Regions from separate parts of the Streptomyces sp. NPDC079167 genome, predicted to be linked through region 1. Evidence: riboswitches for the same ligand, from Rfam matches in the RefSeq annotation. Region 1 holds a riboswitch; each other region holds the start of a gene.

What was found. Region 1 has a riboswitch for cyclic di-AMP ahead of AB0P41_RS20300 (C40 family peptidase). Riboswitches for the same ligand answer to the same signal wherever they lie in the genome.
Region 2: another riboswitch for cyclic di-AMP. It lies ahead of AB0P41_RS28455 (M23 family metallopeptidase); the one in region 1 lies ahead of AB0P41_RS20300 (C40 family peptidase).
Region 3: another riboswitch for cyclic di-AMP. It lies ahead of AB0P41_RS09840 (M23 family metallopeptidase); the one in region 1 lies ahead of AB0P41_RS20300 (C40 family peptidase).
Region 4: another riboswitch for cyclic di-AMP. It lies ahead of AB0P41_RS27720 (transglycosylase SLT domain-containing protein); the one in region 1 lies ahead of AB0P41_RS20300 (C40 family peptidase).

What each region holds. Positions count from the first base shown of each region.
Region 1 covers NZ_JBFBLO010000009.1:106,581-114,231, reverse strand. Annotated here, with positions in the region: gene AB0P41_RS20310 (ATP-dependent Clp protease proteolytic subunit) at 1-468, shown strand, start outside; gene AB0P41_RS20305 (hypothetical protein) at 476-784, shown strand; cyclic di-AMP (ydaO/yuaA leader) riboswitch at 1,124-1,320, shown strand; gene AB0P41_RS20300 (C40 family peptidase) at 1,324-1,794, shown strand; gene AB0P41_RS20295 (LysE family translocator) at 1,813-2,454, opposite strand; gene AB0P41_RS20290 (LysR family transcriptional regulator) at 2,527-3,441, shown strand; gene AB0P41_RS20285 (ATP-binding protein) at 3,557-3,988, opposite strand; gene AB0P41_RS20280 (helix-turn-helix transcriptional regulator) at 4,216-5,169, shown strand; gene AB0P41_RS20275 (DUF397 domain-containing protein) at 5,106-5,312, shown strand; gene AB0P41_RS20270 (8-amino-7-oxononanoate synthase) at 5,305-6,453, opposite strand; gene bioB (biotin synthase BioB) at 6,598-7,651, shown strand, end outside.
Region 2 covers NZ_JBFBLO010000016.1:57,003-64,653, forward strand. Annotated here, with positions in the region: gene AB0P41_RS28435 (DUF5998 family protein) at 1-473, opposite strand, end outside; gene AB0P41_RS28440 (GNAT family N-acetyltransferase) at 535-3,402, opposite strand; gene AB0P41_RS28445 (HPr family phosphocarrier protein) at 3,568-3,849, shown strand; gene AB0P41_RS28450 (GntR family transcriptional regulator) at 4,042-4,740, opposite strand; gene AB0P41_RS28455 (M23 family metallopeptidase) at 4,964-5,755, opposite strand; cyclic di-AMP (ydaO/yuaA leader) riboswitch at 5,768-5,936, opposite strand; gene AB0P41_RS28460 (pitrilysin family protein) at 6,128-7,510, opposite strand; gene AB0P41_RS28465 (pitrilysin family protein) at 7,537-7,651, opposite strand, start outside.
Region 3 covers NZ_JBFBLO010000003.1:467,263-474,913, reverse strand. Annotated here, with positions in the region: gene AB0P41_RS09850 (PrsW family intramembrane metalloprotease) at 7-1,455, shown strand; gene AB0P41_RS09845 (aldo/keto reductase) at 1,452-2,396, opposite strand; gene AB0P41_RS09840 (M23 family metallopeptidase) at 2,689-3,729, opposite strand; cyclic di-AMP (ydaO/yuaA leader) riboswitch at 3,741-3,893, opposite strand; gene AB0P41_RS09835 (PP2C family protein-serine/threonine phosphatase) at 4,127-5,284, opposite strand; partial or broken gene AB0P41_RS09830 (TipAS antibiotic-recognition domain-containing protein) at 5,418-5,525, opposite strand; tRNA gene AB0P41_RS09825 (tRNA-Met) at 5,618-5,691, opposite strand; gene AB0P41_RS09820 (hypothetical protein) at 5,904-6,188, shown strand; gene AB0P41_RS09815 (FAD-binding oxidoreductase) at 6,394-7,651, shown strand, end outside.
Region 4 covers NZ_JBFBLO010000015.1:53,097-60,747, reverse strand. Annotated here, with positions in the region: gene AB0P41_RS27730 (sugar isomerase) at 291-1,184, shown strand; gene AB0P41_RS27725 (hypothetical protein) at 1,333-1,917, opposite strand; gene AB0P41_RS27720 (transglycosylase SLT domain-containing protein) at 2,145-3,011, opposite strand; cyclic di-AMP (ydaO/yuaA leader) riboswitch at 3,016-3,201, opposite strand; gene AB0P41_RS27715 (hypothetical protein) at 3,559-3,789, shown strand; gene AB0P41_RS27710 (helix-turn-helix transcriptional regulator) at 3,807-4,202, shown strand; gene AB0P41_RS27705 (flavodoxin family protein) at 4,279-4,731, opposite strand; gene AB0P41_RS27700 (heavy metal translocating P-type ATPase) at 4,805-7,078, opposite strand; gene AB0P41_RS27695 (NUDIX domain-containing protein) at 7,612-7,651, opposite strand, start outside.

The DNA.
Region 1 (7,651 bases):
CTGGAGCACGCCGATCCTGACCGGCCGCTCTCCCTCTACATCAACTCGCCCGGCGGCTCCTTCAACGCCATGACCGCGATCTACGACACCATGCGCTTCCTCGCATGCGAGGTGGAGACCTTCTGCCTCGGCCAGGCGGGTTCGAGCGCCGCGGTCCTGCTCGCAGCCGGCACGCCCGGACACCGACATGCCCTGCCGGGCGCCCGGGTAGTCATCCAGCAACCCGCCCTGGACGAGCCGGTGCAGGGCCAGCCCTCCGATCTCGCGATCCAGGCCCGCGAGTTGGAGCGGGAGCGCGAGGTGGTCACGGCCATGCTCGCCCGTCACACCGGGCGTACCGCACGGGAGATCAGCGCAGCCATCGAACGGGACACCATCCTCGACGCCCCGGCCGCCCTGGCGTTCGGGCTGGTGGACCACGTCATGGAGAACCGCACGCCGTCCCAGCCGCCGCATCCCGCGAGGTGAACGCCCGATGCTCACCCCCCAGTTCCCGCCGCTCCCCGCCCTGACCCGCGCGGAGGCCGAGTTCATCGACTGCTATCTGGAGGTGCTCGACCAGCTGGGCCGCATCAACCCCGCCCGCGGCAGCGACACGTACGGGGCGCTCCGGGCGGCTCAGGCTCTCGCGTCCCGGGCCACCGCCCTCCGTGACGCGCTCGTCCTGATGCACGAGCGGGGTGAGTCACAGATCCACGCGGACACCCTGGCCAGGGCACTGCGACTGCTGGACGGTGAGCGGCGCGCCGGGCGGGTCGCCGTGCCTCCCGCGTCGTCGAGTTGAGCGCTCCGGCGCCCGGCTCGGCCGCCGCACCGCTTTTCGGCACCACTTTTCGACACGCCCGGCGGCCTGACGAGTTTTCCTCCCTCGATCGGCGTAGAAGGTCCCCCGCGCGAGGGACAGCCCAACTTGCGCGACAAGCGCGGACACTGAGCGGAATCAGTTGTTCCGCCGCTGGTGCGCGGCTGGTCCGGTGCGGCCGTTCCGACTCGGGACCGACTTCGTCCACCCGATCGGATCAGTCGTGACGACTCTCACATATCGCCACTTCAGCGAGGAAATCCGGCGGCGCGTGCGTAAAGATCCCTGGGACGACAAGCCCCCGCCACCGCGGCGGGGCGGTCCGGGCGGACGCCGAGTCCTGCCGCCGTCCGGATGCCTGGTCGACAGGAGTGGATCGGCAGGAGTGGAGGACCCGAGCACAACGGGCCGACCGGAGTTCCGGACGGCCCTCGGGGTGAAGCCGCTTCGCGCGGCCGGGCAACTTCGCCAGCCCGAACCCGACAGGTCATCCTTCACAGGCGGCTGACGAAGGGTTGCGCATGACTGCGCAGGTTCATGTCCCGTCTCTGTTCGCCCGGGTCGGCACGGCCTCGGTTCTGACATTCGCCGTAGGCACCACCATGATGGCCCCAGGTCTCGTGAACGACGCCGAGGCCGCCGCCCACTCGACGAAGGCACTCAAGATCGCGGCCTCGAAGAAGGGTGCGCCCTACAGATGGGGCGCCACGGGCCCCCACAGGTTCGACTGCTCAGGGCTCACGCTCTACTCGTTCAAGAAGGCCGGCAAGAAACTCCCCCGCACGGCGCAGCAGCAGTACAACAAGACCCGCCATATCACCAGGTCGCAGCGGAAACGCGGCGACCTCGTCTTTTTCCACTCCGGCCGCAGTGTGTACCACGTCGGTATCTACGCCGGCAGCGGGAAGATCTGGCACTCGCCGAAGACCGGCGCCGTGGTCCGGCTGGAGAAGATCTGGTCGGGCAACGTTCTGTACGGGAGGGTCCGCTGAGGGCCCTCCCTTCTCCGTTCAGTGCAGCAGAGGACCCGTCACCAGCACGAGTCCCAACGCGGTGAGCGCCGTGCCGCTGCCACCCTCGATCACCCGGGTGGCACGCGGCCGGCGCAGCCACCGGCCCAGGCGGTCCACGAGCAGGGCGACGGCCGGGAACCAGACGAGCGCGAGCAGGACGACCACCGAGGCCAGCAGGAGTGTCCTGGGCAGCGGCGGCTGCCCTTCGGGGACGAACTGGGGCAGCAGGCTGAGGAAGAGTACGGGCGCCTTCGGGTTGAGGGCGTTGGTCAGGAACCCCTGGCGCAGTGATCTGCCGGCCCCCGGCAGCGTCCTGTCCTCGCTCTCCTCCCCGGCAGCGGTGGCGGCGGTGGTCCGCCGGCGCATCGCGTACAGGCCGCTGAGCCCGAGGTGGAGGACGTACGCGCCGCCGAGCAGCTGGACGGTGCGGAACAGGGCGGGCATCGTCACGAGCACGGCGGCGAGTCCGGCCGCGGCCAGCGCGGTGTGCACCACAAGCCCTCCGGCGACTCCCAGGGCTGTGGCGAGCCCGGACCGCCGGGATGCGAGCGCGTTGCGTACGACCACGGTGAAGTCGGCGCCGGGGAGGGCCACCATCCCCGCGGCCACGGCGACGAAGGCGAGTAGTTGTGCGTCCATGGGTCCACCCTGACCGACGGCAGCCCTTAGCATGTACTTGCAATCTCCTGGGTCTGCCAAAAGGAACGCTTAATGTACGACCCGACACGGCTGGCCGCGCTGGTGGCGGTGTCCGAGGCCGGATCGATCACGCGTGCGGCGGCGCGGCTGGGGTACACCGCGCCCGCCCTCTCGCAGCAGCTGGCCAAGCTGGAGAAGGAGACCGGAGCCGCGCTCCTCGTCCGCCACCACCGCGGCGCGCGGCTGACTGCCGCCGGTGAGCTGCTGGCGGGGCGGGCGAGACGCGTCCTGGACGAGATGGACCAGGCGCGGCACGAGCTGGCCGGGCTGGCAGGGCTGTCGGGCGGCCGGCTGCGGGTCGGCACGTTCGTGACGGCCGGGATCCATCTGCTGCCGCCGGTGCTCACCGCGTTCCGGCGCGCCCACCCCGATGTCGAACTGGCTGTCACGGACTGCGAGCCGCCCGCCGGTGTCGCCGCCGTGGCGGCCGGCGACGTGGACCTGGCGCTGACCCACGCCTACGAACCCGCGGCCGCCGACCCGCTCCCGGCGGGGGTCTGCGCCGAGCCGCTGCTCGTCGAGGAGCTGGTGCTGGTCACCGCGCTCGGGCAGAAGCTGTCCGAGGGCAGCGGCCCGCTGCCCGTGGCCGAACTCGCGGGCCGCCCGCTGATCAGCAGCGCGCCCGGCCATCCACCGCGCCGCGGGGTGGAGCGTGCGCTGGCGGAGGCGGGGGCCACCCCCGCCGTGGTGTGCGAGTCGCCCGGATACGCACTGGTGTGCGCGCTGGTCAGCGCGGGGATCGGGGTGGCGGTGGTGCCGGAGATGGTGGCCGCGATGTCTCCGGCGCCGCTCGCCGTCCGGCGCCTGGAACCAGCCGCCTTCCGGCGGACGATCTCCGTGGCACACCGGGGCGACCGGAACACCGCGGCGGCGACGACGCTGATGGCCCTGCTGCGCAGCGGCTTCGGCCGGGCTTCCGCAGTGTGAGGGGGCTCCGCACCGCACGGGTGGGCCGCCCACCGCACGGCACGCCCGCACCGCACGGGTGGCCCGCCCACCGCACGGCACCGCCCGCACCGCACGGGTGGCCCGCCCGACGGTGTCAGGCCCGGGCGGAAACCGGCCATGGCAGAGCGACCGACACGGTCTTGCCACCGTCCGGGGTGGGGCTGACGCTGAGCCGCCCGCCGTGCTCCTTCGTCAGGGCCCGGATGATCACCAGGCCGCGGCCGTTGTCCTGCCGGACCGCGGCGGGCAGCCGCTGGGGCCAGCGGGGGTGGCTGTCCGTCACGCCGAGACAGAACTCGACGTCCCGGTCGAGGCGGAGGTCCACCGTGAAGGTGGGCGACTGCCCGAAGGTGTGCTGGACGGCGTTGGTGGCGAGCTCCGAGACGATCAGCCGGATGGTGTCGGCGGTGTCGTCGTCCTCGGCCAGGCCCCATTCGGCGAGTACCCGGGCCACATGTCTCCGGGCCGTGGAGACCGAGGCCGGATCGCTCGGCAGAGTGACGGTTGCTTCCTGATGGTCTGCCATGGCGACGTCCCTTTCCCGCCCTGACCGGCCCGTGCCCGGCCTGGATTGTGCTTCGCGCCAGACTGTCACCCATGTGGCCCGCCATGACGGCGATCCACCAAGATATGCATATATCTGTCGCTCATTACGGTGAACTCCGCCCCCTGAGCCGTGTCCGGGCGTAACACTGGCCCCTTTCCGAGCCGACCCGTCCGGGGCGGCTCTCCGTACAACGGAAGGAGGCCGCCATGCGGAACGGCCCTGCGGTACGCCGTCGCAAGCTCGGGGAGGAGCTGCGCAGTCTGCGTCACACGTCGGGACTCACGAGCCGGGACGCCGCCGGGATGCTGGGCTGGCACCAGTCGAAGGTGAGCCGGATCGAGACGGGGGCGAGCGGCGTGACGCCCGGTGACGTGACCCGCCTCCTGGACGCCTACGGCGTCGACGACCGTCAACTGCGTTCCCTGCTCCGGACGCTCGCCGGCTCGGCGGGCGGCGGCGGGAGCGGGTGGTGGCACGCGTATCGCGGTCTGATCCCACCCCAGTACCGCGACTTCATCAGCCTGGAGTCCCAGGCCGACGCCGCCCGCACCCTGGAGACCTCCGTGGTTCCGGGCCTGCTGCAGACCGCCGACTACGCCCGGGCGGTGACCCGGTCCTCGCTGGACGGACTGCCGTCCGCTCAGCTCGATTCCCTGGTGGAGGTCAGACTCGCCCGCCAGGGTGTCCTCCACGCACCCCGGCCGCTGCGGCTCAGCGCCGTACTCGACGAGGCCGTGTTACGGCGAGGGGTCGGCGGCCCGCGGGTGATGACGGAGCAGCTGGTCCATCTCTCACAGGTCGCTGAACTCCCGCACGTGACACTCCAATTACTGCCGTTCGAGGCCGGGAGCTATGTCGGCTTGACAGGCCCCTTTGTTATTTTTTCATTTCCGACCACTTCTGATCTAGACGTGGTCGTTCTTGACCATTTGACGAGTAGTCTCTATCTGGAGCGGAAAGAAGACCTTGAGGCGTACGGCTCGGCCTTCCGCACGATGCAGGCTCACGCGCTGTCGCCGGAGCGTTCGCTGGACCTGATCACCGCAATAGGCCGCGGTGATCAGGCGGAGCCTTCAGACTGCCCGAGGGGGCCACGATGTCCGACCGTCTCGCACAGCCCGCAACCAGGTGGCGGCGCAGCAGCCGCAGTACCGGAATGAACAACTGCGTGGAAACAGCGTCGGCCGGCGACGACGAGCTCGCCGTACGGGACTCCAAGGACACGTCGATTCCGCCGCTTCGCTTCTCCGCGACGGCGTGGACGGCCTTCGTCGCCGGACTGGACGGCCGCCCGGTCAGCTGACGGGCCCCGGCGCGGTGGAGAGGACCGTGCCCACGGCGGCTCCGACCTGATCCTGCGTCAGGTCTGCCCGGGCTGTCAGCCTCAGCCGGGAGATCCCGTCAGGCACCGACGGCGGCCGGAAGCATCCCACCGCGAGACCCGCGGTGCGGCAGTCGGCCGCCCACCGCACCGCGGACTCCGCCGAGGGCGCGCGGACCGAGACGACGGCCGCGTCGGGGCGCACGGCGGTCAGTCCGGCCGCCGTCAGCCGGCCGTACAGCTCGAGGGCGACGGCCCCGGCCCTCGCCGCGCGTCCGGGTTCGCGGCGCAGCAGCCGCAGAGCGCCCAGGGCCGCGCCGACGGCCGCCGGTGCGAGACCGGTGTCGAAGATGAACGTGCGGGCCGTGTTGACCAGATGACGGATGACCCGGGCCGGGCCGAGCACCGCTCCGCCCTGGCTGCCGAGCGACTTGGAGAGGGTGAGGGTGGCGACGACCCCCTCACCGCCCGCCAGTCCGGCGGCGGCGAGCGCGCCGCGCCCGCCCTCGCCCAGGACACCCAGTCCGTGCGCGTCGTCCACGAGGAGGGCCGCGCCGGTGTCGCGGCAGACGCCGGCGAGGGCGGCCAGGGGGGCGGCGTCCCCGTCCACCGAGAAAACGGAGTCGGTCACGGCCAGCGCCCGCCCGTCGTGTTCGTAAAGCGCCTTTCGCACCGCCTCCGGGTCCGCGTGCGGCACGACGGCGGTGGCGGCCCGGGCGAGGCGGCAGCCGTCCACGATCGAGGCGTGGTTGCCCGAGTCGGACACGATCAGCGAGTCGTGTCCGGTGAGCGCCGTGAGGGCGGCGAGGTTGGCCGCGTAACCGGACGAGAACACCAGGGCGGCCTCAAAGCCGCAGAAATCGGCGAGTTCGCGTTCGAGTTCGGCGTGCAGCGCGGTGGAGCCGGTGACGAGCCGTGAGCCGGTGGCGCCCCCGCCCCATGTGCGTGCCGCCTCGGCGGCGGCCGAGGTGACCTCGGGGTGCCGGCTCAGGCCCAGGTAGTCGTTGCTCGCGAGGTCCAGCACGTCCGTCCGGGCGGGCCGGGGGCGCAGCGTCCGGACGAGTCCGGCGTCGGCACGGCGCCGGGCCTCGTCGTCGGTCCAGTCGAACGGGGCGTAGGACATGAGCGGGTCCCTTTTTGTAGGCAGCTCACAGACCCTAACCGGGTGCGCAACAGGCCAGGGTGTGGCAATACACACAGCTTCGACCGGCTCTGCTGTCCGGTTCCTCCTTGGCCGATGACGGTGCCGTACGTCAGGATCAAGGCCATGGACCTGCTGAATACGCTGGTGGACAAGGGGCTGCGGCGCGAACTGCCGACCCGTGACGAAGCGCTCGCCGTACTGGCGACGTCCGACGACGAACTGCTCGACGTGGTGGCGGCGGCCGGAAAGGTACGCCGTCAGTGGTTCGGGCGGCGAGTGAAGCTCAACTATCTGGTGAACCTGAAGTCCGGGCTCTGCCCCGAGGACTGCTCGTACTGTTCGCAGCGGCTCGGTTCCGAGGCGGGGATCCTCAAGTACACCTGGCTGAAACCGGACGAGGCCACGAAGGCCGCCGCCGCGGGGGTGGCCGGCGGCGCGAAGCGGGTCTGCCTGGTGGCGAGCGGCCGGGGGCCGACGGACCGGGACGTCGACCGGGTGTCGCGGACGATCGAGGCGATCAAGGAGCAGCACGAGGACGTCGAGGTGTGCGCGTGCCTCGGCCTGCTCTCGCAGGGCCAGGCCGACCGGCTGAGGTCCGCGGGCGCGGACGCGTACAACCACAACCTCAACACCTCGGAGGGGACGTACGGGCAGATCACGACGACCCACACGTACGCCGACCGGGTGGACACCGTGCAGCAGGCCCAGGCCGCCGGCCTCTCGGCGTGCTCGGGGCTGATCGCCGGGATGGGGGAGAGCGACGCCGATCTGGTGGATGTCGTGTTCTCGCTGCGCGGCCTGGACCCCGACTCGGTGCCGGTCAACTTTCTGATCCCCATCGAGGGCACCCCGCTCGCCAAGGAGTGGCACCTCACCCCCCAGCGGTGCCTCCGCATCCTGGCGATGGTCCGGTTCGTCTGCCCCGACGTCGAGGTGCGGCTCGCGGGCGGCCGTGAGGTCCATCTGCGTTCGATGCAGCCGCTGGCGCTGAACCTGGTCAACTCGATCTTCCTGGGTGACTACCTGACCACCGAGGGCCAGTCGGGCCAGTCCGACCTCGACATGATCGCGGACGCCGGTTTCGAGGTGGAGGGAGCGGACACCACGACGCTTCCCGAGCACCGTGCCCCGGCCGGCGGCGGCTGCGGTTCGCACGAGGGCGGCTGCGCTCCGTGCG
Region 2 (7,651 bases), on a different contig from region 1:
GTGGAGCTGCCCGTGTAGCCGTGATCGGCCTCGCAGTTGGGGTCGCCGCAGGCCGCGGGCTCGAGGTCGATGCGGGAGACGGCACCCCAGCCGATGGTCAGGACGACCTCGCGGGGCAGCGTGCCGGGCACGTACTTCTCCGGGTTGGCGACGACGCGGCTGACCACGACGGACGAGATCCGGTCGAGCTTGACCGACTCGGTGGACGTCGTGGCGTAGGGCGTCGGGGAGCTGGTGTCGGCGGCCTGCTCGTCGGTGTGGCTGACGATGAAGCGCGTGTCCGTGAGGACGAGGACCGTGACATGGCGCCGGACCTCGTTGGAGTCGAAAGTCGTCTCCTGGTGCACCAGGTACGAAGCGACCGGCTCCCCGCCGACGGCGGCCTCCACCGCCTCGGCCACGAGGGCCGGGTAGTAGCCGCTGCGCTCGATCGCCGCGCGCAGCCCCTGGGTCGTCGTACCGGTCTTTGCCATGGGAACCATCCTACGGGGGGCCGGTGACTGCCGGGGACGCCGTGCGCGGGTCCGTGGGCGTTCAGTAGCTGGGGAGCCGGCGGGGGCCGAGGTCACTGCGGGCGGGTGGCGGGGCGAGCCGGACGCTCGCTCCGAGCACCGTCAGGCCGTGCGTGGCCACGACGACGGGTTCCAGGGCGACCGAGACCACCTCGGGGTGGTCGTCGACCAGCCGGGACACCCGCAGGAGGAGCTCTTCGAGCGCCGCGGTGTCCGCCGGAGCGGAGCCGCGCCAGCCGAACAGCACCGGAGCAGCCTTGATGGAGCGGATCAGCTCGGCCGCGTCACGGTCGGTGGCGGGGACGAGGCGGTGGGCCGTGTCGCCCAGCAGCTCGGAGGGCGCACCGGCCAGGCCGAAGGAGAGAACGGCACCGGCGGCGGCGTCGATGGACGCCCTGACGACGGTGTCGACACCCCTGGGGGCCATGGCCTGGACGACAGGGCGCAGCTCGGCGGGCGTGCCCAGCAGGTCGGTCAGTTCGTCGTACGCCCGGCGCAGCGCGTGCTCGCCGGCGAGATCGAGCCGGACACCGCCGAGGTCGGCTCGATGCCGGAGATGGGGGGCGGTGGTCTTGAGGGCCACCGGGTAGCCGATCTTCCCGGCGGCGGCGACAGCCGCCTCCGGGTCGGGGGCGGGGAGCGCCGGCCGCACGGTGACGCCGTAGCGGGCGAGCAGCTCACGGGCCTCGTCATGGGTCAGCGGCCGGCCGCGCGGGTCGGGGTCCGGGCCGAGCAGCTTCTCGATCAGCGCGGCGGTCCCGTGCTCGTCGATGGTGTCGTCCAGGAATTCGGGCACCCTGCCGGGGGCGGCCGCCTGACGCCGCCACTGGGCGTACTTCACCGCCTCGGCGAGCGCGCGGACGGCTCGCTCCGCTGCGGGGTAGGCGGGGATCCGCCCGGCGGACGGGCCGTCCGCAGCGGGTGCCGGGGGGCCCGCCTCGTCCGTCCGGGGAGCGGGGGCGGGCGGGACCGGGGCTGCCGCGGGGCCGGCCGGCCGGCCCGTTCCGCGCGGCGCGGCCGTGCTCGTGGCGGCGGCGAGGGCCTGTGCCAGGCCGCCCATCTCCACGTGCACCACGGACACGGGCTTGGCGGGACCGTCGGCCGCCGCCTCGCGCAGGGCGGCCGCCAGGACTTCGCCGTCGCCGGTCTCCGCCTCGCCGTTCTCCCCCACCCAGGGGATCGCGGTCACGATCACGGCGTCGCACGTCCGGTCGGCGAGCGCCTCGGCCAGCGCGTCACGGAAGTCCTGCGGGCTCGCCGTCGTGGTGAGGTCGCGGGGCGGGCGCGGGCGGAGCCCTTCCGCCATGCAGGCGTCGTAGGTGAGGAGGCCGAGCGACTCCGAGTTGCCCAGGATCGCCACGCGGGGACCGTCCGGGAGGGGCTGGCCGGCGAGGAGGAGGCCGACGTCGACCATCTCCGTCACGGTGTCGACGCGGATGACGCCCGCCTGGCGCATCAGCGCCGAGACCGTCGCGTCGGGGATACGGCTGACGGGGACGGCGTGGCCCGGCGGATTGGATCCGCTGTGCCGGGCACCCTTCACGACGACCACCGGCTTCGCGGCGGCGGTCCGGCGGGCGAGCCGGGTGAACTTGCGCGGGTTGCCCAGGGATTCGAGGTACAGCAGGGCGACATCGGTGTCCTGGTCCTCGTACCAGTACTGGAGGAAGTCGTTGCCGGAGACATCGGCACGGTTGCCCGCGGAGATGAAGGCCGACAGCCCGGCGCCCCTGCGGTGGAGGCCGGACAGGACGGCGATGCCGATGGCGCCGGACTGGGTGAAGAGCCCGATGCGCCCGGCCTCGGGCGACTCGGGGGCGAGGGAGGCGTTGAGGCGGACCGCGCCGGAGGTGTTGATGATGCCGAAGGCGTTCGGGCCGATGATCCGCATGCCGTAGGACCGCGCCTGCCGCACCAGTTCCCGCTGCCGCTCCCGGCCTTCGGCGCCCCGCTCGGCGTAACCGGCGGAGATGACGACGAGACCCTGGACGCCGTTCTCGCCGCAGTCGGCCACGACCTCGGGCACCCGGCCGGCCGGAACGGCGACGACCGCGAGATCCACCTGCTCGCCGATCCCGCCCACCGAGCGGTGCGCGGGCACCCCGTCGACCGTTCCCGTCTCGGCGGTGAAGGAGGTGTTCACGGCGTACGCGCGCCCGGTGAAGCCCGAGCCCAGGAGGTTGCGCAGCACGGTCCGGCCCACACCGCCGGGCGTGCGGCCGACGCCGATGACCGCGACGGAACCGGGGGCCAGCAGGCGCTGCACGGAGCGTGCCTCGGCCCGCTGCTCACGGGCGCGCTGGACGGCGAGGGACTCGGCCGTGGGCTCCAGATCGAGGGTGAGGTGGACCGAGCCGTCCTCGAAGCTGCGCTGCTGGGTGAAGCCCGCGTCCCGGAACACCTTGATCATCTTGTTGTTGGCGGGGAGCACCTCCGCGGCGAACCGGCGGATCCCCCGCTCCCTGGCCACCGCCGCGATGTGTTCGAGGAGGGCGGACGCCACGCCGCGGCCCTGGTGGGCGTCCTGCACGAGGAAGGCGACCTCCGCCTCGTCGGCGGGGGCGGAGGCGGGCCGGCCCTGCTCGTTGATCCGGTCGAAGCGGACGGTGGCGATGAACTCGCCGCCGATCGTGACGGCCAGCCCCACCCGGTCGACGTAGTCGTGATGGGTGAAGCGGTGGACGTCACGGGCGGAGAGACGCGGGTACGGGGCGAAGAAGCGGTAGTACTTCGATTCGTCGGACACCTGCTCGTAGAAGCTGACCAGCCGCTCGGCGTCGTCCGTGGTGATGGGCCTGATCCGCGCGGTGCCACCGTCACGGAGCACCACGTCCGCCTCCCAGTGGTCGGGGTACGCGTGATGCGGACTCTGCTCCGGAGTGGGCTCCATGGGCAAAGCCTACGGCCCGGGACACCGGTCGCGCCGGGATCGTGGCAAGGGCACGCTGAGGGAGCCGGCGGGCGGCGAACGGTCGGCGGCGACGCCGGGCACAGGGGTGCGCACCGCTGTGCGAGACTGGTCTAGACAACCCATTGTTACGTGAAGGGCAGAACCATGGCTGAGCGCCGCGTCAACGTCGGTTGGGCCGAGGGCCTGCACGCCCGCCCCGCTTCCATCTTCGTCCGTGCCGCCACGGCCTCCGGCGTCCCCGTGACGATCTCCAAGGCCGACGGCAACCCGGTGAACGCCGCCTCCATGCTCGCGGTGCTCGGCCTGGGCGCCCAGGGCGGCGAGGAGATCGTGCTCGCGTCCGAGGCGGACAACGCCGAGGCCGCTCTGGACCGTCTGGCCAAGCTGGTCGCCGAAGGGCTCGAGGAGCTCCCGGAGACCGTCTGATTCCGGCCGCTTCGAACCGGAATTCTCTCTGCGGAAAGCCGCGGCACCCCCGACCGGGAGCTGCGGCTTTTCTGTTTCCCGGCCCGGGCGGCAGCGTTCCGGGAAAATAGCGTAAGCACACCGGAAAGCACGGGTCAGGGCAGCAGAAAGAAAGCCGTCCGACAATTACCCTCTTTGTATACGGCGCAATTGTTAATGACGGACGCCCGCGATGTTTACGGGGTGTTGCGAAGTCCTCACCCGCGCCTGGCCGGGCGTGTGCCCCGGCGCACGCCGCAGCCGGTGGGCCGCTGTCGCCCGCTCGGCGTGCTGGGCGGCGAGCGCCCTGGCCCGCTCCGGGTCGCGGCGGGCCACGGCGTCGACCAGAGCACCGTGCTCGGCCCAGGAGTCCGCGGGGCGGACCGGCTGCTCGACCGCGTACATCCAGGCGATCTTGTGCCGTAGCTGGGTGAGCAGAGCGATCAGCGCGGGGCTCCCCGAGGCCTGCGCCAGCGTCTCGTGGAACCAGCTCCCCAGGGAGCGCAGATCCTCCCCCTCGCCCCGGCGCACCCGTTCCTGACCCAGTCTGACCAGGCCGCGGAGCACCTTGAGATGTGCCTCGGTGCGGCGCTGTGCGGCGCGCGCGGCGCCGAGGGGCTCCAGGAGCATCCGCATCTCCAGGAGGTCGGCCGCCTCCTGCTCGGTGGGCTCGGCGACACAGGCGCCCGCGTGCCGGCGGGTGACGACGAAGCCTTCGGACTCCAGGGTGCGCAGCGCCTCGCGTACGGGGACGCGGGAGACGCCGTAGCGACGCGCGAGCACCTCTTCGGTGAGGCGGCTGCCGCGTGCGAAGACACCGGAGACGATGTCGTCACGGATTGCCGTGCATACCGAATGCGCGGGAATGCGCATGTCCGAACCTCCGCCTTAATCCCCGCGAAACGCGGCCGATCGACGCCTGTTCTGTGACTCTATTGCAACCGGCCGGAATTTCCGATGGCAGGGTGGAATCCATGGATACCTTTTGGCCTGGGAGCACTTCCGCGGGGGCTTCGGCACGCGTCCGGCCCCCGGAACACGTCGAAGGCCCCGGCGGGTGCCGGGGCCTTCGACGCAGATCGCGGTGCGCGTGGGGTCAGACCTGGACCCCGTGGGCGCGGAGGTAGGCGACGGGGTCCATGTCCGAGCCGTACTCGGGGGTGGTCCGGGCCTCGAAGTGCAGGTGCGGCCCGGTGGAGTTGCCGGTCGACCCGGAGAGGCCGATCTGCTCGCCGGAGCCGACGCTCTGGCCGACGGAGACGCCGATCGAGGAGAGGTGGCCGTACTGGGTGTACGTGCCGTCCTTCATCCTGAGCACGATGTTGTTGCCGTAGGCGCCGCCCCAGCCGGCCTCGACGACCGTACCGGCGCCGACCGCGACGACCGAGCTGCCGGACGCGGCCTGGAAGTCCACGCCGGAGTGGGAGCCGGAGGACCAGAGCGCGCCACCGGACTTGTAGCCGGTGGTGACGTGGGAACCGGCGACGGGGAGGTGGAAGGCGTTGAGCCGGGCGCGTTCGGCGGCGCGGGCGGCGCGCGCCTTCTCCTTGCGGGCCTCCTCGGCGCGGGCCTCCGCCTTGCGCTTGGCCTCGGCCTTCGCCTTCGCCTTGGCCTTCGCTTCGGCCGCGGCCTTCGCCGCGACGTCGGCCTGGTGCTTCTGTGCCTTCGCCTGAGCCTCGATCTGGGCGGCGAGGGTGGTGTCGAGGGCGACCGTCTGGGTCAGGCCGGTGCTGCCCGCGGTGACCTCGGAGTCCGCGGCGAGGGCCGGGGAGGCCGTGGCACCGAGTACGCCGGTGGTGGCCAGGGCGGCGACGCCGGCGACCTTGGCGCTCTTGCGCGTCAGGCGGCTCGGGGCACGGTGCTTCCCGGTGGCACGGATGAACGCCATGGAGGGGCTGGTCCTTTCCTTCCTTCTCGCCTACCGGGTTAGCTGACGGGTTCGGAGCAGGAAGGTCTCCTACGGGCCCCTGAGCCTCCGACGAGGTGCAGGGATCCGATTCACCCCAGGGACTTCATGGGTCCCCGGCTCCCCAGGCTCGCGCCTGACGGGGACTCGGCGATGGCTGTCCGGCGCCGCGGGCGCGGCAATCGTCCGGCGGACAGCCGCGCCGACGCTAGATCGGGAGCCTTTCCCCCGCCAAACGGAAAGGGCCTTTTGTCGCACATCCCACAGGGCAAAGCGCGACTTTATTGGCAATCCGGACAAATGACAGAACCCCGGCGGGAGTACACCCGCCGGGGTCCGTCATGTCCGGTTCTGTCAGCCGCTGACGACCGACACCTCACCGATACCGAGCGCCTCCACGGGCTCCTTGATCTGAGCGGCGTCCCCGACCAGGACGGTGACCAGCCGGTCGACCGGGAACGCGTTGACCACGGCGGCGGTCGCCTCGACCGTGCCGGTGTCGGCCAGGCGTGCGTACAGCTTCGCCTGGTAGTCGTCCGGGAGGTGCTGCTCCACCTGGTCGGCCAGGGTGCCCGCGACGGAGGCCGCCGTCTCGTACTTGAGCGGGGCGACGCCCACGAGGTTCTGCACGGCGGTCTCCCGCTCGGCGTCGGTGAGCCCCTCGGCCGCCAGGGTGCGCAGGACCTTCCAGAGGTCGTCCAGCGCGGGGCCGGTGGACTCGGTGTCGACGGAGCCGCTGATGGCGAGCATCGCGGCGCCCGCCGCACCGGACGAGGAACCCGGCGCCGTCGAGCGCAGCACCTGCCCGAAGGCACGGACGCCGTAGGTGTAGCCCTTCTCCTCGCGCAGCACACGGTCCAGCCGGGAGGTCAGAGTGCCTCCCAGGCAGTACGTGCCGAGGACCTGGGCGGGCCACACGCTGTCGTGCCGGTCGGCGCCGATCCGGCCGATCAGCAGTTGCGTCTGCACGGCTCCGGGACGGTCCACGATGACCACACGGCCGGTGTCGTCCGCGGTGATCGGGGGCACGGGCCGGGCCTGGCCGGCATCGCCCGACCAGTCACCGACGGTCTCGGAGAGCAGCGCGTCCAGGTCCACGTCGGTGAGGTCACCGACGACGACCGCCGTCGCCGTGGACGGGCGGACATGGGCGTCGTAGAAGGCGCGTACGGCGGCGGCGTCGATCCGCCGGACCGTCTCCTCGGTGCCCTGCCGAGGACGCGACATCCGCGCGGTGGCGGGGAAGAGCTCCTTGGAGAGCTGCTTGGCCGCGCGCCGGGCCGGGTTGGCCTGCTCGTGCGGGATCTCGTCGAGGCGGTTGCCCACCAGACGCTCGATCTCGCCCTCCGCGAAGGCCGGGGCCCGCAGAGCCTCCGCCACCAGTCCGAGGGCCTTGGTCAGCCGGGAGACCGGTACCTCCAGGGAGACGCGGACACCCGGGTGGTCCGCGTGGGCGTCCAGCGTGGCGCCGCACCGCTCCAGCTCGGCGGCGAACTCCTCGGCGGAGTGCTTGTCCGTGCCCTCGGACAGCGCGCGCGCCATGATCGTGGCCACACCGTCCAGGCCCTCTGGCTCGGCGTCCAGCGGGGCGTCGAGGAAGATCTCCACGGCGACGACCTGCTGGCCGGGCCGGTGGCAGCGCAGCACGGTCAGCCCGTTGGGCAGGGCACCGCGCTCGGGCGCGGGGAAGGCCCAGGGCCTGGCCTCGCCGGCGGTCGGCTGCGGGTGGTACTCCATCGCTACTCCAGTCACGGCGGCGTCGGTCACTTGTCGGCCCCCTCGGGCGCGTCGGTGCCCTCGGTCTCGTCGGCCGGTTCGACCGGCTCGTAGACCAGGACCGCACGGTTGTCGGGGCGCAGGTGCGCCCGGGCGGCTGCC
Region 3 (7,651 bases), on a different contig from region 1:
CGTCGGGTGTACCAGGGGTCCGTGCAGCACCAGCAGCCGGACGTCCCGGTTCTCGAGGGGCAGAAGCTCGACGAGTTCCTGGGCGCCGTCCCGGAGCGAGGCCAGTGGCGTTACCGGCCCCGTCGCGTCGGCATGGTCTGGCGCAGCAAGGCGTTCCGCGCCGGTGCGCTGATCACGGTCCTCGCGTTCTGCGGTCTGATGATCCTGGCCCTGGTGCGCCGGCAGACGGGTACCGAGGGCTTCCTGGTGGGGCTGGGGCTCGCCGTGCTGCCCGTGCCGCTGCTGATGGCGGCGTTCCGCTGGCTCGACCGGGTCGAACCGGGCCCCTGGCGGAATCTGCTGTTCGCGTTCTCCTGGGGCGCGTGCGCCGCCGCGCTCGTGGCGATCATCGCCAACTCCTTCGCGACCCGGTGGATAGCGACGGCCACCGCTGATCCGGCGGGCGCCGACACCCTCGGGGCCACGGTCGTCGCCCCGGTCGTCGAGGAGACCGCGAAGGCCGTCGCGGTCCTGCTGATCTTCCTCTTCCGCAGACGGCAGTTCGGCGGGATCGTCGACGGCATCGTGGTCGCCGGCTTCACCGCGACCGGCTTCGCCTTCACCGAGAACATCCTTTACCTGGGCAACGCCTTCGGCGAGGACCAGCAGATGGGGACCACGGGCTTCGCCTCGGTGACGGCGGGGACGTTCTTCGTCCGCGTGGTCATGTCGCCGTTCGCGCATCCCTTGTTCACCGTGCTCTCCGGCATCGGCTTCGGCATCGCGGCCCTCGGTGGCCCGCGTCACCGGGTGCGGCGGGTGGCACTGCCCCTGCTCGGGCTCATTCTCGCCATGGGCATGCACGCCCTGTGGAACGGCTCGTCGGCCTTCGGACCGTACGGCTTCTACGCGGTGTACGGCGCGTTCATGGTGCCGTGCTTCGGACTGGTGACCTGGCTCGCGGTCTGGTCGCGCCAACGGGAGCTGCGCACGCTCTCCACCGAACTGCCGGTGTACGCGGCGGCCGGCTGGCTGACCCCCGCCGAGCCGCTCGCGCTGGCCTCGATGCGGGCGCGGGGCATGGCCCGTGACATGGCCAGGCACTGGAACGGCACCCCGGACCGAGCCCGCGGCAGAGCCGCGGCCCGCGCCGTCGCGGAGTACGAGTCGTTCGCGACGTCCCTGGCCATGCTGCGCCGCCGGGCCCGCCATGACGGCGCGGGCCCGGACTTCGCCCTCCGCGAGCAGGAGTTGCTGCACCACTTGTGGCACCGCCGGGAGACCGCGGCGCCGGCTCTGACGTACGCGGCCCACGCGACCGGGCGGCTGCGCACCTTCCGCCCGCAGGCCCCGCCGCCGTTCCCCCGTCAGTTCCCGTACGGCGGCCCGCCGCAGCACCTCCCCGCACCGCACCGGCACTACGGCGGCCACAACCCGTACCTGGAGGAGGGCGGGCGCCCTCCCGGTCCGTCCTAGACCGATGCCTCGGTCAGCTCCGCCAGCTCCTGGCCGGTCAGCCGGAGTTCCGACACCGCCATCAGCGCCGGCAGCTGCTCGACCGTACGCGCGGAGGCGAGGGGCGCGGCCACGGTCGGCTGCGAGGCCAGCCAGGCGAGAGCGACGGTGGCGATCTCCGCACCGTGCTCCTGGGCGATCCTGTCGAGCGCCGTGAGCACCTTGCGCCCGCGCTCGGTCTCCAGGTGCTTGCCCGCGCCCTCGGCCCTCGCGCTCTCGACCGATGCCCCCGGCCGGTACTTGCCGGTGAGGAAACCCGAGGCGAGGGCGAAGTAGGGGACGGCGGCGAGACCGGCGGCGGCCGCCGTGTCCTGGAGCGCGCCCTCGTAGGTGTCGCGTGAGACGAGGTTGTAGTGCGGCTGCAGCGCCACGTAGCGGGCGAGGCCCTCCCGCTCGGAGAAGTCCAGGGAGGCCTGGAGCCGCTCGGGGCTGATGTTGGAAGCGGCGATCTCCCGGACCGTGCCCGCCTTCACCAGCTGGTCGAGCGCGGTGATGATCTCCTCGACGGGGACGCTCTCGTCGTCGAAGTGCGTGTAGTAGAGGTCGATGTGGTCGGTGCCGAGCCGGCGCAGGGACGCCTCGGCCGCCTCCTTGATCGTGGTGGCCGAGAGCCCCTTGTACGCCGGATGGGCGCCGACCTTCGTGGCGACGACGACGTCGTCGCGGCGGGAGCGGGCCGCCAGCCACTTGCCGATGAGGGTCTCCGACTCACCGCCCTCGTTGCCCGGGACCCAGGCGGAGTAGGAGTCGGCGGTGTCGATGAAGTTGCCACCGGCCGCCACGTACGCGTCGAGGACGGCGAAGGTGCCGTCCTCGTCGGCCGTCCAGCCGAAGACGTTGCCGCCGAGGGCGAGGGGGAAGACCTGAAGGCTCGAGGAGCCGAGCGGGCGCAGAGAAGTCATACCCGGGGACAACGAGCCGCCTGAGGCGACTATTCCGTTTACCGCCCGGATGACGGCCCCGGGCAGCCCGGCTTACGGCCGGACGACGGCCCCGGGCAGACCGGCTTACGCCCGGACGACGGCCCTCGGACAGACCGGCGGCCCTGACGTCGGGGGGTTGTGCGTCAGGGCCGCCGGGGTTCCGGTGCGCCGCGTGCGGCGTCAGCGTCCGAACAGGATCAGTCGGCTCGATCAGCCGGTGCGACCAGGATCAGTCGCCATCCGATCGGGATCGGTCAGCGTCCGATCCGGGTCAGACCGAGAGGCCCTTGCTGCCCAGCCACCCCATCGGGTCGATGCCGGTGCCGTCCGGGGTGTGGACCTCCAGGTGGAGGTGCGGCCCGGTCACGTTGCCGGTGGCGCCGACGCGGCCGATGGTCTCGCCGGTGGTGACCTTCTGTCCGGCGGTGACGTCCATCGAGGACTGGTGGCAGTACCAGATCTCCGTGCCGTCATCGAGCTCCAGGACCGTGCGGTAGCCGTACGAGCCCGACCAGCCGGCCGACTTCACGGTGCCGCTGTGCACGGCCTTGACCGGCGTGCCGGTCGGAGCCGCGAAGTCCAGCCCGGTGTGGTGACCGGACGACCACATCGAGCCGGACTGCCCGTAGGTCGAGGTGATGGTGTACGAGGAGGTCGGGATGGCGTAGCTGGCGGCGAGCTTGGCGAGGCGCTCGGCCTCGGCCTTCTTCTTCGCCGCCTCTTCGGCCGCCTTCTTCTTCGCGGCGGCCTTCGCCTCCGCCTCGCTCTGCTGCTTCGCCGCCTCGGCCGCGGCAGCCTCGGCCGCCGCCTGCTCCTGCGCCGCCTTGGCCTCGGCCTCGGCTCCGGCCTGCTGCTGCTCGGCCTGCTGGAGGATGCGCGCGCGGAGCGCCTCTCCCGCGTCGGTGGTGCCCTGCTCGGCCTCGGCGGCGGTGATGCCCGCGCTGGTCAGCGGGGCGGACGCGGCGACCGTCTCGTTGTCCGAGTCGGAGTCACCGGACATGAACGCGCCCACGCCGGGAAGGGACTTGGCGTCAGGGAGATTGTCCGCGATGGAATCGGGAAGAGAAATGGAGACCGGCGGCTTGCTCTGCGCGGTGGCCATGCCACCCGCTCCGACGGCCGCGATGACGCCGACACCGAGGACGGTGGAGCTACGGGCGAGGCCGCGCTGCTTGGCTACGCGGTGCCGGCCGCGTACGGGACGGACGGACTCCGCGGTGGGGTTCCATTCATCCCAAGTCCTGTCCTCATCACCGAGGCTGTCGGTCCTGAAGGATGACGGGGCCTCGGGGGCAGGCTGATTGGACGCCACGTGGGCGCACTCCTTTCCTTCCTTCTCGCCTACCGGGTTAGCTGACGGGTTCGGAGCAGGAAGGTCTCCTACGGACCCCTTCGTCCCTCGCGAGACACAGGTGTCCGATTCACCCCATGTAGGTGGTTCCCCGGTTCCCTTGCGGAATTCGGCGCTGCGCACGGTGCCGTCTCTTGCGACGGCGGGTACAACCGCGCTGCGTTATCGAACGTTAATAGACACCCGGGTCCGATTCCAAGCTGTTCCCATAGATCGGTCAGCGTCTTGGCCTGGACTTTCAGGGGTCAAACGGGCGCAAACGGGCGAGTTGAGCGCCCCTCATCCAGCCGATAGTTTCTGACGGTTCGTCAAATGTTACGCGGAGCGAGGTCTCTCGACTACCGACGGTCGCAACCGGTCATCCACGGTCCCGCCCCACGATCTTCACCGTCGTCCGCCGCTCCTGCTGCCCCCGCGCCGGACGGCCGACCGCGAGCAGCGCCAGGTCGTCCGTCGACCGGCCACCGGTGTGGAGGCGTACGTCATCGGTGAGCGCGGACAGCAGTTCCTCGGGCCCGGGGAAGAGCCGGCCACGCAGCCGCGCGGCCGGGTCGTAGAAGACACCCTTCGCGTCCCGCGCCTCGGAGAGCCCGTCGGTGAACGCCAGGAACATCGACCCGGCCGGCAGCGTCCACTCGTCCGCCCGGTCCGGCCACGCGTCCAGCCCCATCCCGAGCGGCAGCGCGGGAGCCTTCGGCGCCAGCACGTCGAGCGTCCCGTCCTCGTGCAGGACGAGCGGCTCGGGGTGTCCGCGGTTGACGATCCTCAGGACGTCCGCGCCCGACGGGATCTCCGCGACGACGGCGGTGACGAACCCCTCCATGGAGTCGAGCCCGCCCCGTCGCGAGCCCTCACGTGCCAGCGCCCGCTCCAGCCGCTGGACGACCCCCTCCAGCGACCTCTCCTGCTCGGCGGCCTCCCGGAACGCCCCGATCACGACGGCCACCGCGGCCACCGCGTCGAGCCCCTTGCCCCGTACGTCCCCGAGGACCAGACGCACCCCGTACGGCGTGTCCGCGACGGCGAACAGGTCGCCGCCGACGAACTCGTCCGCCTGGGCCGCCTCGTACCGCGCTGCGACCTGCAGTCCGCCGATCCGGTCCTCGGGCGTCGGGAGCACCGCGCGCATGGCGGTCTCCGCGATCACCCTCGCCGAGGCCAGCTGCTCGTTCCTGCGACGCACGACGCGATTGATGACGAGGGAGAGCGCGGCGACCGTGACCAGCGTGAGCAGGTCGGTGAGCGGCACGACGTCGCCGAGCGCACCGTCCGAGATCCGGATGGCGAGCACCACCAGGATCGCGGTCACGCCGACCCGGACGGTGCTGGCCAGCGAGAAGAACGGAGCGGCGATCAGCGGGGCGGCGGCGAAGAGCGGAACAGCGGTGACCTCGGCCGGCGTCAGGAGGTCGAGGATCACCCCGACGCCGATCATCAGGACCGGAAGGACCCGCACGAAAAGCCGGGAGCGCGAACTCCCGGCCGCGCTCCCCCGCCGTCCGTCCCGCTTCCCCACCTGTGCGCTCCTGCCCGGTCCACCCACGGGTGCGGACGGTACCGCGCCCCGCCCAGGCCGGCCGGAGCCGCGCCGAACGGCGACTCGTCATCGGCCAAAGGGAGGAGCGCCCCGGAGCTCCGCCCACCGGTGGTCAGCCGGGGAGGCGGTGCTGCGCGTGGATCGTCGGTGCGTCCCGTACGAAGACGGCGGTTCCGTCCCCGTAGCGATCGTAGTTCCTTCCGAAGCGGGGACCGGCGACGCGGCGTCAAGGCCGCGCCCGCACCCGACGGCCGGGTGACGGCATACGACAGAGGCCCGGATCCTCGAAAGGATCCGGGCCTCTGTCTTCAGTAGCGGGGACAGGATTTGAACCTGCGACCTCTGGGTTATGAGCCCAGCGAGCTACCGAGCTGCTCCACCCCGCGCCGTTGTGATTGCAACTCTACGCCATCCGGGACGGTGCTCCGACCACGTATGGCCGCGACTGCCCTCCACCCCTCCCGACGGGGAGCCCTTCGCACCCGACGGACTACATCAACAGGCGGTGTCGGCCGCGCAGTTGCCAGGCACAGTGACGTACCCAAGGATGTTGCCGCACCCCCCGATCTCGCGTTTCGCCTCTCTGGAGGGCTACCGAATGTCCACACCGCACAGACCCGCCCCGGTCACCCCGGCCACGCCGTCACCGCTGCGCCTGTCTCTCGTCAGCGGAGTGTTCGGCGCCGTGTTCGGCTCGGTGATCAGCGCCGCCGTCAACTACCTGGTCATCGGTGTGCCCGACAGCGCCTCGGTCAACGCGCTCAACCACGGGATATCGGGCCTGTTCAGCGGGTTCGCGGCCGGATTCATCGGGCTCATGGTGCATCTGCGCAGGAACACGGCTCCGACCCGGGAGAGCACCACGGCCGCGTCGCAGGGCTGAGCCCACGCCGTGCCCCGGCCGGGACCGGGGCACGGCTCGCGATTGCGGGGCGTGCGGAGCGGCGGGACGCTGGAGGGGCAAAGCCTTTCGGTGTTCGGTCCCGTCTGCGCGGCATCCCAGGTGCCGGCGTCGGCCCAGCTGCCTCCCCCGACGCGGGGGTGTGTGCCAGGGGAGGCCGGGCGCATGCGTGCGCTAGGAGACGATCATGGACGGCACCCTGCTCGAAACGATGAGAACAGCTCTGCGCGGTCCGGTGATCGGCCCGGACGACCAGGAGTACGGGCAGGCGCGGGCGGTGTACAACGGCATGATCGACAAGCGGCCTGCGGCCGTGGTCCGGTGCCGCGACACGGCGGACGTCATGGCGGCCGTCGACTTCGTCCGCGAGAACGGCCTGGACGTCGCCGTCCGGGGCGGCGGGCACAGCGGCCCCGGCCTCGGCCTCCGGGACGACGCCGTGACCCTCGACCTCTCACCCATGCACGGCGTACGGGTCGACCCGGCCACCCAGACCGCCCAGGCGGACGGCGGCGCGACGCTGGGCGACCTCGACCACGTCACCCATGCCTTCGGCCTCGCCACCCCGTCGGGGATCATGTCCACCACCGGCGTCGGCGGGCTCACTCTCGGCGGGGGGCACGGCTACCTGACCCGGAAGTACGGCCTCTCGGTGGACAACCTGGTCTCCGCGGACGTGGTCCTGGCCGACGGCAGCTTCGTCGCCACGAACCCGAGCGAGCACCCCGACCTCTTCTGGGCGCTGCGTGGCGGCGGCGGCAACTTCGGCATCGTCACGTCGTTCGACTTCGAGCTGCACCCCGTCGACACCGTGGGCGTCGGCATCACCGTCTGGCCCCTGGAGCACTTCCAGGACGTCATGCGCTGGTACCGCGGCTTCCTGCCGCAGGCACCCGACGACCTGTACGGCTTCTTCGCCTCGCTGAGCGTGCCGCCGGGCCCACCGTTCCCCGAGGAGATACACGGACAGAAGATGTGCGGGGTCATCTGGTCCTCGACGGCCGACCCGGACGCCCTGGGCGACACCCTCGCCGTCGTGGACGAACCGGGCCCGCCCGCCTTCCACTTCACGGCGCCGATGCCCTATCCGGCGTTGCAGTCGATGTTCGACGCACTGCTGCCGTCCGGCCTCCAGTGGTACTGGCGCGGGGACTTCTTCGACCGGATCACGGACGACGCCGTCGACGTGCACGCGGCCTTCGCCGAGAAGCTGCCCACCGGGCTGTCGACCATGCACCTGTACCCGGTCGACGGAGCGGCCGCCCGGGTCGGGGCCGACGAGACGGCCTGGGCCTACCGTGACGCGCGCTGGTCGGGCGTCATCGCCGGCATCGATCCCGACCCGGCCAACGCGGCGGCGCTGCGGGAGTGGGCCGTAAGCTACTGGGAGGCGCTGCACCCGCACTCCATGGGCGGCGGCTATGTGAACTTCCTCGGCACGGGCG
Region 4 (7,651 bases), on a different contig from region 1:
GGGTTGCCCGGGAGCGGTACTCCAGGGGCATTTCCACCTGATGTACGGGATGTCGGCAGTGGAGTTCGCGCCATGCGACGGATACCCACGGAGCCGCGACAGAACCGGATCGAGTCGGCTACCCACCGAGCATGGCCGAAAACCGACCCCGCCCGGAGGGTGGCAGCACGGGCAGTTTGCTTGTTCTTGCTCGAATGCCCCATGTAACATGCAGGATCGAACAAGCGGGCGTCGATTTCACACAACCCCGTCCCACCAGATGCGAGCAGCAGTGGAAGCGGAGTGCGGACATGTCGCATGTCGAGACCGAGACAGCCGGCCAGCCCGAGTGCTGGCGCCGCGCCGCGGAGGCCGCCGCCGGCCACAGGGCGGCCCTGCCCGCCACCGGTGAGCGCATCGCCGTCGTCGGCTGCGGAACGTCGTACTACATGGCGCAGGCGTACGCCTCACTCCGCGAGAATTCCGGGCAGGGCGAGTCGGACGCGTACGCCGCCTCGGAGTTCCCCTTCGGGCGCTCGTACGACCGGGTCGTCGCGCTGACCCGGTCGGGGACGACCACGGAGGTACTCGGCCTGCTGACCCGGCTGCGGGGCACCACCAGGACCGTCGCCGTCACCGCCGACCCGCGGACCCCGGTGATGGACGCCGCCGACGATGTGGTCGTCCTCGACTTCGCCGACGAACGGTCCGTGGTGCAGACGAGGTTCGCGACCACCGCGCTGACGCTGCTCCGCGCCCATCTCGGGCTGCACACCGAGGACGTCGTACGGGACGCGGAGACCGCGCTGGCGGAGCCGCTGCCCGAAGGTCTTCTGGAATGCGGTCAGTTCAGCTTCCTGGGGCAGGGGTGGACGGTGGGGATCGCCAACGAGGCGGCGCTCAAGATGAAGGAGGCGTCCCTGTCCTGGACGGAGTCGTATCCGGCGATGGAGTACCGCCACGGCCCCATCAGCATCGCCACCGCCGGGACCGCGACCTGGATGTTCGGCACCGCCCCGGACGGGCTGCGGGAACAGGTGGTGGCGACCGGGGCCCGCTGGGTGGAGAGCGGACTGGACCCGCTGGCCGACCTGGTCCGGGTCCAGCGGCTGGCGATCGCCCGCGCGGCGGCCCGTGGACTCGACCCCGACCTGCCGCGCCATCTGACCCGGTCGGTGGTGCTCGGCACGGCTCCGGGAGCCTGAACGGCCCCCTGGGCACGGGAAGGGGCCGTGCCGGCCGACGGCAACGCCGCGAGTGCGGCGCCGGCACGCCTGCCCCGGCATGATCCGGGCGAGCGGACCTGTCATCCGGGCCGGGGGTCCGGCCCGGTGACAGGGGTGCCCGGAGAGGTCAGGCCTCTTCGAAGTAGGCGTCCAGCGCCTCGTCGAGCTCCGCCGTCCACCCCTTGAGGTCGCTCCGGGACCCGGCCTCGACCTCGGCGTTGAACCACCGGCGGCTCGACAGGTGGACCGTCACGGTGAACCGGCGCCCGAAGCGGCCGGTCTTGACCTCGACAGCGCCGATCTCGGACCAGTCGAACTCCGCCTCCTGGTCGTCGAGCCGGAAGCGGACACCGTCCGCGTCCACTCTGATGGATCCGCGCCGGTCGCTGACCTCGAAGACGGGGCCGTCCGCGGCGCCCTCGGCCCCGGCCTCCGGGGCGTCGTCGTCGGCCCCGGCCGTGCCGTCGGAGGCCGCGGCGTCCACGGTGGTGTCGTCGGGGGCGGCCGAGGGTTCGTCCACGGCCTCCTCGCCGAGCGCGTCCGCGGCCCCGGCATCCCGGGGCTCGTCGGCCTTCTCCGCCTTCCGGGGCGCCGCATCCTCCTTCTCCGCCTCCGTCCGCGCGGGGGCAGGGGCCGTCAGGCCAGGGATGTACGCCGGGTCTGTCCCCGCGGCGAACTCGGGCTTCGTCTTCGAATCTATGCGCTGCTCCACGGCGGGCAGTATGGACGACGAACCTGTACGAGACCAGTCACCCGCGCCCCGCCGGGCCTGTCGGCGCCACCTCGGCCGCCGTGACGCGGACGGCACGGGACCTTCGGAACGGATCGGCGCCGGAAACGGACGACGGGTGGTGCGGGTTCCGCCGAACCCACACCACCCGTCACTTCTGTCCCTCTGTCATACACGTCCGCGTGTCAGAGGTCCCGCCTCGGCAAGGCTCAGTAGGCCCCGAAGACGTTGTCGATGGAGCCGTACCGGTCCGCGGCGTAGTTGCACGCGGCCGTGATGTTGGCGACCGGGTCGTAGCTGTCCATCGACGTACCGGGCACGTGGTAGGCCTGGAAGGTCGGGTCGATGACCTGGAGCAGGCCCTTGGACGGGACCCCGTTGATGGCGTTGATGTCCCAGTTGTTGATGGCCTGGGGGTTGCCCGCGGACTCGCGGATGATGTTGCGGTGGATGCCCTCGTAGCTGCCGGGGATGCCGTGCTCGGCCATGACGGCGAGCGACTCCTTGATCCAGCCGTCGAGGTCGTCCGTGTACGAGACCGGCTCGGCGGCCGGAGCGGCCTCGGCGGCGGGTGCGCCTTCCGCGGCGACGGGCGTGCTCGTGCGCTCCGAACGGTCGGCACGGTCGGCGCTCTCCGCAGCGCGGTCGGACGAGGCCGAGGCCTTGGATTCTGCCTTCTCTCCCTTGTCCGCCGACTTGTTCTCGGCCTTGCCGCCGATGGTCAGCTTCAGACCGGGGTGAATCAGGTCCGGGTTTCCGCCGACAACCTTCTCGTTGTCCTCGTACAGGGCCTTCCAGCCACCGTCCACGGAATGCTCGCGGGCGATCTTTGCAAGGGTGTCACCCAAGATCACGGAATAGGTGACGGACTCGGACTTCTGCGCGGCAATTCCCTTGCCGGACGCGGCAGTCGACGTCGCAGCCTTTTCCACGGCGACCGGCTGGGCCGGGGCCGCGAAGGCGCCGGTCGCACCGATCACCGGGAGGGCCAGGGCGGCTCCGCCCGTGCTCACGGCGATGATGCCGCGGGTGAGCGAACTGGTCCTGGAACGACGGTGCTTACCGTTTTCGGGCATGCTGAATTCCTCTCCGTCGCCTGCGAAGTGAGCTGTCGGGTTCGGGCTGGAGATGCCCGGCCGCACACGAATGCGACTTCACCCCGAGCCGCTCCGGAAACCGGATCGGCGCTTACTTGGGTCCCCCGCTCCTGCCGTACGAGAAGTAGTCGGGTAACCGGACGGCGGCAGGATTCGGCGTTCCGCCCGGAGTGATGGAGACCGTAGGCGAGAAATAGGGAAAGGAACAAGCCTGGCGCGATGATCACAATTCATTCGCAAGATCAATTCTCGGGAATTCATGTAATCCACCCCACATCGCGCCGGCCATCTCTCTTGGCACAGAAGGGAACCGACTGCCGCGCCCTTGCGTCCGGGCCCCCGGGAGTGACCCTGGTCACGGAGTCCGATTCGGGCGATTTGCTCCCGAGCGAAGGCCTCAGGTCACACGAAATGGCCTTTTATGTATTACAGGATTAATTCCAAAAAACTACCTCAAATCGGGCATACGACTCACAGCTGAGACCCAGACGCATACAGGGGGCGCCCGCGTGGAACCGATGCGCCTATGACTGAAAGCCCCCTCGCCTCGGCACCCCGGATCACCGTCCTGCCCGTCCAGCCCGGGGATCCGCCCTTCCGGATCGTGGAGATCGACGGAGAGGTGATCGGAAGCGCGACGGCGATGACGGATGTGCTGATCGCCGCCGCGGCAGCCGGCATTCCGGTCCACGACCTCGACGACCCGGCCGTCATCCGGTGGGTGGGCGGGGGCAAGCTCACCTGGAGGCCGCGCTGAGACATATGGTGCAGCGCATGCAGACCTACACCATCGGGCAGGCGGCACGTCTTCTCGGCGTGAGCCCGGACACCGCCCGGCGCTGGGCGGACGCCGGCCGCGTCGCGACCCATCGCGACGAGGGCGGGCGCCGCCTCATCGACGGCCGCGATCTGGCCGCGTTCTCGATCGAGGTCGGCCAGGCCGCCCCCGGCGAGGAGGAGGTGCCCTACACCTCGGCGCGCAACGCCTTCCCCGGGATCGTCACGGCGGTGAAGCTGGGCGATGTGGCGGCCCAGGTCGAGATCCAGGCCGGCCCGCACCGCCTCGTCTCGCTGTTGACCCGGGAAGCAGTGGAGGAACTGGGACTCGAGGTCGGCATGCAGGCCACGGCCCGCGTGAAGTCGACCAGCGTGCACATCGACCGCACCTGAGGCGGCATCCGCCGCCGGGAGGCGGCCGTCCCCGCCGACGGGTCCCGGCAGCGTGGCGGCGCGGCCCGGGAGTACGTCAGTCCATCAGCCCGGCGGCGAGGGTCGCCCCCAGCTCCCAGCACGCCTCCGTGTCGGCCTTGCCCGGCTCGCCGGTGACGGTCACGGCGTCGGCCGTGCGGCGCCATCCGAGGCCCGTGGTGATCGTCTCGATGCCCCGCACGGCCCCGGTGACGTCGTTGCCGCCGTGCACGTAGTAGCCGAAGGGCCGGCCCTTCGTCGCGTCCAGGCACGGGTAGTAGACCTGGTCGAAGAAGTGTTTCAGGGCCCCGGACATGTACCCGAGGTTCGCCGGGGTGCCGAGCAGGTAGCCGTCGGCCGCGAGCACATCGGAGGCCGTGGCGGAGAGCGCCGCCCGTCGCACGACCCGGACCCCTTCGATGTCCTCCGTCGTCGCACCGGAGACCACCGCCTCGAACAGCGCCTGGCAGTTGGGCGAGGGCGTGTGATGCACGATCAGCAGAGTGGCCACGCTGCCGAACCTACCCGCTCACCGATGCCCGCGCCCCTGTCGGGGGACGCGGGACGGCGGGGCGTGGCCCCTCTCAGCCGGCGGGGCGGAAGCCGCGCAGCCGGAGGCTGTTGCCGACGACGAAGACCGACGAGAACGCCATGGCAGCACCGGCGATCATGGGGTTGAGCAGGCCGGCGGCGGCGAGCGGGAGGGCCGCCACGTTGTAGGCGAAGGCCCAGAACAGGTTCGAGCGGATGGTGCCCAGCGTCCGGCGGGAGAGCCGGATCGCGTCGGCGGCCACCCGCAGGTCCCCGCGTACGAGAGTCAGGTCGCCGGCCTCGATCGCGGCGTCCGTGCCCGTGCCCATGGACAGGCCCAGGTCGGCCTGGGCGAGCGCGGCGGCGTCGTTGACCCCGTCCCCGACCATGGCGACGCTGCGTCCTTCCGCCTGGAGCCTCTTGACGACCTCGACCTTGTCCTGCGGCATCACCTCGGCGATGACCTCGTCGATACCGACCTCGGCGGCGACGGATGCGGCGACCGCCTTGTTGTCGCCGGTCAGCAGGACGGGGGTCAGCCCGAGGCCGCGCAGCCGCCGGACCGCTTCGGCGCTGGTCTCCTTGACGGCGTCGGCGACCTCCAGGACCGCACGCGCCTCGCCGTCCCAGGCCACCGCGATCACGGTCCGTCCGTCCTGCTCGGCCAGGTCCTTGGCCTTCCTGAGCTCTTCGGGAAGCTCGATGGACCAGTCGGCCAGCAGCCTCTCCCGGCCGACGAGGACCGCGTGGCCCTCGACGACGCCCTGCACACCGAGGCCGGGGACGTTGACGAAGTCCTCGGGCGTGGGCAGCGTGCCCACGGCCCCGGCGGCGCCCTCGGCGACGGCCCGGGCGATCGGGTGTTCGGAGGAGTGCTCCAGTGCGCCCCCGAGGCGCAGCACTTCGGCCTCGTCCGTGGAGGCGGCCGCGTGGACCTTCAGCAGTGTCATGCGGCCGGTGGTGACGGTGCCCGTCTTGTCGAGGAGGATCGTGTCGGCCCTGCGGGTGTTCTCCAGGACCTCCGGTCCCTTGATCAGGATGCCGAGCTGGGCCCCACGGCCGGTGCCGACGAGCAGGGCGGTGGGCGTGGCCAGACCCAGTGCGCAGGGGCAGGCGATGATCAGTACGGAGACGGCCGCCGTGAAGGCCGCGGTGAGTCCGGCACCCGAGCCGAGCCAGAAGCCGAGCGTGGCGAGCGCCAGCCCGATGACGACCGGCACGAAGACCGCGGAGATCCTGTCGGCCAGGCGCTGGGCGGATGCCTTGCCGCTCTGGGCCTCTTCCACGAGTGTGGCCATCCGGGCGAGCTGGGTGCCGGCGCCGACCCTGGTGGCCTCGACGACCAGGCGGCCGCCGGCGTTGAGCGTCGCGCCGGTGACGGAGTCACCGGCGGAGACCTCGACGGGCACCGACTCGCCGGTGAGCATCGAGACGTCGACGGCGGAGGACCCCTCGACGACCGTCCCGTCCGTGGCGATCTTCTCGCCGGGGCGGACCAGGAAGCGGTCCCCCACGTGCAGACCGGCCGTGGGCAGGGTGATCTCACGGCCCTCACGCAGCACGGTGACTTCCTTGGCGCCCAGCTCCATGAGCGCCCTGAGGGCGGCGCCCGCCTTGCGCTTCGATCGCGCCTCGAAATACCGGCCGGCCAGGATGAAGGCCGTGACGCCGGCGGCGGCCTCCAGGTAGATGTTCCCCGCTCCGTCGCCGCGGCTGATCGTGAATTCGAACGGATGCGTCATGCCCGGCATCCCGGCGGTGCCGAAGAAGAGCGCCCACAGTGACCAGAGGAACGCCGCCGACGTACCGACCGAGATCAGGGTGTCCATGGTGGCCGCACCGTGCCGGGCGTTGGTCCAGGCCGCGCGGTGGAAGGGCCAGGCCGCATAGGTGACGACCGGGGCGGCCAGCGTGAGGGAGAGCCACTGCCAGTACTCGAACTGGAGGGCCGGGATCATGGCCATCGCGACGACCGGCGCGGCGAGCAGCACCGCCGTGACGAGCCGCTGGCGCAAGGACCGCAGCTCGCCGGCGGCGCGCTCGTCCTCGTCCCGGCGGGCGGCGGGCCCGCCGGAGTCGCCGGGCTCGGGGAGGGGCGGAGCCGGGCGCTGTGCGGTGTAGCCGGTGGCCTCGACCGTGGCGATCAGGTCGTCGACCGAGATGTCCTCGGCGAAGGCGACTCTGGCCTTCTCCGTGGCGTAGTTGACCGTGGCCTCGACCCCCTCCATGCGGTTGAGCTTCTTCTCGATCCGCGCCGCGCACGAGGCACAGGTCATGCCGCCGATGGCGAGCTCGACCCTGTCGGCGCCGGGAGTGGCTGTAGTCATTTACTGCTCCTCGTCCGAACGGAGTCCACTATACCCCTCATGGGTATCTACCTCCCGGCCAGGTATACCCCCAAGGGGTACGCCTGGCAAGCCTTCCGAGCGGTACCCCCTACGGGTATACGGTGTGAGACATCGGACCGTTGCGAGCCCTCCGCACAGAAGGCCACAGGAGCAGTCATGAATCCCGCCGCGAAGATCACCGCGTTCACCGCCGCACTCGCCGCGTCATTCGGCGCCGCATACGGCGCGGCGTCGGCGCCGTCACGGACCCCGGAGCCGGCGCCACCGGACCCTCCGGCCGCACGGAGGGTGCGGCGCCGCAAGCCGGGGGCAGCCGCACCGGACCTCCGGCCGGGGGCCTCCAGATCTCCGAGGGCGGTTACACGCTCGACCTCACAAGGGCACCGTCCGGACGGCGGCCTTCACCGTTCCGTCCGGGGGGCGGTGGAAACCCCCCGTCCGGCGACGCCTTCGGGCGGGCACGAGGACGGGGGGCACGGCCACTGACGTACGGCGGCGCTGCCCGGTCCTTCTCAGAGCTCCAGGTCCCCCAGCCACGCGTCCTGCCCGTCG